DNA from 2 places in the Methylosinus sp. R-45379 genome. Region 2 is predicted to be linked to the other one. Evidence: predicted binding sites of a transcription regulator. Region 2 holds the regulator's gene; the other holds the start of a gene.
What was found. Region 2 encodes LexA, which represses DNA repair genes until DNA is damaged. Its sites were predicted from a motif close to TGTTCNNNNTGTGTTCNG; they were not measured.
Positions count from the first base shown of each region.

Region 1: A1351_RS21890 (PA0069 family radical SAM protein) is a predicted target of LexA. The motif match lies at 1,262-1,279, and genes of this name have one in related genera.

Region 1 is NZ_LUUM01000302.1:4,748-7,144, reverse strand. It holds gene A1351_RS21890 (PA0069 family radical SAM protein) at 1-1,089, opposite strand, end outside; gene A1351_RS21885 (ATP-binding protein) at 1,508-2,397, shown strand, end outside.
Region 2 is NZ_LUUM01000286.1:24,980-27,376, reverse strand. It holds gene A1351_RS24925 (hypothetical protein) at 1-605, shown strand, start outside; gene lexA (transcriptional repressor LexA) at 746-1,450, shown strand; gene A1351_RS19800 (AsmA family protein) at 1,692-2,397, shown strand, end outside.

The DNA.
Region 1 (2,397 bases), on a different contig from region 2:
AAGCTCGAAGCGGCGTCCGATCATCCAGGCGTAGGGGCCGTCGCCGGTCATGCGCTTATCGAAGGACGGGTCATAGAGCTTGCCGTCGCGCGCCGAGCGCACCAGCGAGAGCACATGCCGGGCCTTGGCCGGAAAATGGGTGACGAGCCATTCGCTGAACAATTCGCGCAGCTCGAGCGGCAGCCGCAGCATCACATAGCCGGCCTCGCGCGCGCCGGCGGCATGGGCGCGCGTCAATATGGTCTCGATCTCGGCGTCATTGACCGCCGGAATGATCGGCGCGACCAGAACAGCGACCGGAATTCCCGCCTCGGCCAGCCGCTCGATCGTTGCGAGCCGTCGCTCGGGCGATGCGGCGCGCGGCTCCATCGCCCGCGCCAAGGCCGGATCGAGCGTCGTCAGCGAGATCGCGACCTTGACCAGGCCCTTGCGCGCCATGGGCGCGAGAATGTCGATGTCGCGAACGACCAGCGAGGATTTCGTCACTATGCCGATCGGATGATCGGCGCGGCTCGCCACCTCGAGCAGGCCGCGGGTGACGCGATAGCGCTTTTCGAGCGGCTGATAGGGGTCGGTATTGGCGCCGATGGCGATGGTCTTGGGCGAATAATTGCGCGCCGACAATTCGCGCTCGAGCAATTGCGCCGCGCTTTCCTTGACGAAAATCTCCGTCTCGAAATCGAGCCCCGGCGAGAGGCCCATATAGGCGTGGCTCGGCCGCGCATAGCAATAGACGCAGCCATGCTCGCAGCCGCGATAGGGATTGATGGAGCGCTCGAAGGAAATATCCGGCGAGTCGTTGCGCGTGATGATCGTCTTCGCCCGCTCGACATGGACATTGGTGTGGAACTCGCCGAGCTCCTCCAACCCATTCCAGCCGTCATCGGTCTCGACGCGCCGCTCGCGCTCGAAACGACCGCTCTCATTGGAGAGCGCGCCACGCCCGCGCCGCCGCGCCGGATCGACGATCGGACGCTCCTCGCTGGAAAAATTCACGACCGCGCCGATCGCCTCACGGCTCAGCTGCGCCGCCCGGCGCCAGTCGCTCTTCTCCGATTTCTCGATCAGACGTTTCGCCGAGCTCGCCATGGCGATGATCTCCTTGCCGGCCCTGCGGCCGGCGTCTCGCCGGGCGCCGGCCTCGCTTCGGCTCGCGGCGCGAGACGCCCATGCGCGACACTGGGGCGCCTCGCGACCGCGAGCCTCGATGCGACGCTTACAACGGCTACTTACAACTCTAGGGGACTTGTTTACGCACGCTCGGAACATTTGACGAACAAGAGAACGTATACGGAACAAACGAGGCCGAGTCAAGCGGCGGCGGCGCAGCCAGTCACAAAGAGGCGGCCGGTCACAAAGAGAATGGAACGGAGAAAAGGCGCCCGGAGCACGCCGCCGACAGCGCGCGCTTGTCCACAGGCTGCGCGACGCAGTTGAACGCGCGGCGCGAATCGATATGACTCCGCGCCATGATCTTTCCCCCCTTCACGGCTGGAAGGGCGCCGCGATGACGGCGCCCGCCAAGGTTTCCATCGATCTCGGGACCCGCGCCGATGGCGGCGTCGCAACGCTCGATCTCGAGGAGCTGCTGGCGACGCGCCTTCTGGTGCAGGGCAATTCCGGCTCCGGAAAATCGCATCTGCTGCGCCGCCTGCTGGAGCAGAGCGCGCCGTGGGTGCAGCAGGCGATCATCGATCCGGAGGGCGATTTCGTCACGCTGGCGGAGCGCTACGGCCATGTCGTGGTGGACGCCCGCTGCGGCATCGCCGATCTCACGCGCATCGCCGCGCGCGCCCGCCAGCACCGCGTCTCCGTGGTGCTCGATCTCGAAGGGCTCGACGCCGAGCAGCAGATGCACGCCGCCGCCGCCTTTCTCGGCGGGCTCTTCGACGCCGAGCGCGACCAATGGTATCCGCTGCTCGTCGTGGTGGATGAGGCGCAGCTCTTCGCGCCCGCCGTCGCCGGCGAAGTGTCGGACGAGGCGCGCAAAGCCTCGCTCGGCGCCATGACCAATCTGATGTGTCGCGGCCGCAAGCGAGGTCTCGCCGGCGTCATCGCCACGCAGCGCCTCGCCAAGCTCGCCAAGAATGTCGCGGCGGAGGCGTCCAATTTTCTCATGGGCCGCACTTTCCTCGACATAGACATGGCGCGCGCCGCCGATCTGCTCGGCATGGAGCGGCGGCAGGCGGAAATGTTCCGCGATTTGCAGAGCGGCAATTTCGTCGCCCTCGGCCCGGCCATGGCGCGCCGCCCGCTGCCCGTGCGCATCGGCCCGGTGGAGACTTCCGCGCGCAATGTCAGCCCCAGGCTGCTGCCGCTGCCGGAGGCCGGCGCCGACGACGCGCATCTCATTTTCACGCCCGGCGCCAATGAAGCGCGCTTCGAGGCGCCGCGCCG
Region 2 (2,397 bases):
TTTTTCAGCTAAATAAAGATAGGTTTTTCTTATCGAATATTGACCGAGAAGTTTTTGACACGGCTAAAGAGTTTGGGGGAAAATTATCGGTTGAGCATTGGGCTGTTCAGAAGAGTGATGTGGCGTCGCAGACCCATTTTGACAGTGGGGCTACTATTTTATTTTTTAGCTCACGATCTGATCTTTATGTATTGTTATCAACAAACGAGGCTTTTATGTTCCCGCCAGCAGAAGTTGTAGTCGAGAAAGAGTGGTTCGATGAGGCGTATGTGAGACAACAACTAGGGGTCCCGCCAAACAAAGTTTCTCCTCGCGGAGGGGTAGCAAAATACTGGCATGAAATTAACAAGCGTGTGCCTGGAGGCGTGCAATTGGGTTGGCCTGATTGGTTTTGTGATACCGACAAGTTTAGCGTCATCTCAAAGGGGTATGAAAACGGGGTGATTGCGGGGCCATTCCGTTCTTCGGGACGGGACAATGTTAATGACCGAGGGCAGTGGTTTGTCATTAACAGTCGGGATAAATCGCTTGAATGGCGTTCTCAGCGAGCCCGAATAGATTTGGATCACGATGTTTCTGACTGGAAATGCATTCATGCTCCCTGACCAAGGACCGCCGAAGAGTCTCCCTTGCGGAACGCACCGAGAACGCCTATCCTCCCGTTCATGATTTGTTTATGAACCCGCGCCATCATGGCTAGGTTCGGACGTGGCGCGACGCGGGCGGGCGGCGCCGGGGGGCTTCCATGCTGACCAAGAAACAGAGCGATCTGCTGCGCTTCATCCATGAGCGCCTGAAGGAGACTGGCGTGCCGCCCTCCTTCGACGAGATGAAGGACGCGCTCGATCTGCGCTCCAAATCCGGCATTCACAGGCTCATTCTCGCGCTCGAGGAGCGCGGCTTCATTCGCCGTCTGCCCAATCGCGCCCGCGCGCTCGAGGTGTTGCGCCTGCCCGAATCGGCGACGCCCCGCGTCGCCGCGCGCGGCGGCAAATTCTCGCCCTCGGTCATAGAGGGCGCGCTCGGCCGCGTGCGCCCCGTCCCGGCCGGCGAGCCCGAGTCCGATCAGCAGGTGGCGATCCCGGTCATGGGCCGCATCGCCGCCGGCACGCCCATTTCCGCGCTGCAGAATCGCAGCCACACCATCAGCCTGCCGCCGGATATGCTCGGCGGCGGCGAGCATTTCGCGCTCGAGGTGCGCGGCGATTCGATGATCGAGGCCGGCATTCTCGACGGCGACGTCGTCGTGGTGAAGAAGCAGGACAGCGCCGACACCGGCGATATCGTCGTCGCCCTCATCGACGACGAGGAGGCGACATTGAAGCGCCTGCGCAAGCGCGGCGCGTCAATAGCGCTCGAGGCCGCCAATCCGGCCTATGAGACGCGCATTTTCGGGCCTGATCGCGTCCGCATCCAAGGCCGTCTGGTCAGCCTTCTGCGCAAATACTGAGGGCCTCGCGCCGCCACGATCTCGCCGCCCTTTGCCGCCATGGTCCGGCCTCGCGCGCTTTTGGCGCGCGGGCCTTTTCGCGTAGCGGCAGAGCGATAAAGGCATGTTGCTCTCGTCTCGCGCCCTCGCCGAGGGCGCGCGCTGTGTCGCCAGCGGCCCGTGGCCGCCCCGCCTTTTTTTCATGGACGATGGAATGTCGCACTCGACCGGCCCGATGCGCGAAATCGAAGGATCGAAGCCCTTGGGCCAAAGCCGCCGCCTGCCTTTCCCGCGCCTCTCGCGCCGCTGGCTGATCGCTCTCGGCGCCGTCGCCGCAGTGGCGCTCGGCGCGGCGCTCGCGCCTTGGACCTTCTCGACCAATGCGCTGCTCGAGGAGATTTCGGGCCAGCTCAACGCCTCATCCGGCCTGTTCATCGCCGCCAAAGGCCGCTCGACCTTCTCGCTGCTGCCGCGCCCGCACATCACCATAGACAGCATCGCCTTCGCCGATCCCACCGCCGCGCTGACCATCGAGGCGGAGAGGCTGCACGGCAATGTGCTGCTGCTGCCGCTGCTGGCCGGCCGTTTGGAAATCGCCGATATCGAGCTCATCCGCCCCGCCATAGAGGTCGATCTCGATCGCAAGCCGATGAGCACGTCCGGCGCAGCTGTGCGCGCCGCGGCGGCGCGGCCCTCGACGCCGGCGGCCGAGAAGGCCGATCGCGCCCGGCTCGGCGGCGTCTCCATCGTCTCCGGCGTCGCAAGGCTCAAATATTCGGGCGGCGAGGAAACGCTGCAGGACATTGACGCGACGCTCGATTGGCGCACCGTCGGCTCGCCGGCGACGCTCGACGCCGCTTTCTCCTGGGGCGGCGAGCGGCCGCGCGCCATGCTCTGGGTGCTGAAGCCCGGCGCGCTGCTGCGCGGCGAGCAGACGCCGGTCACTGTGCGGCTCGATTCGGACAGCG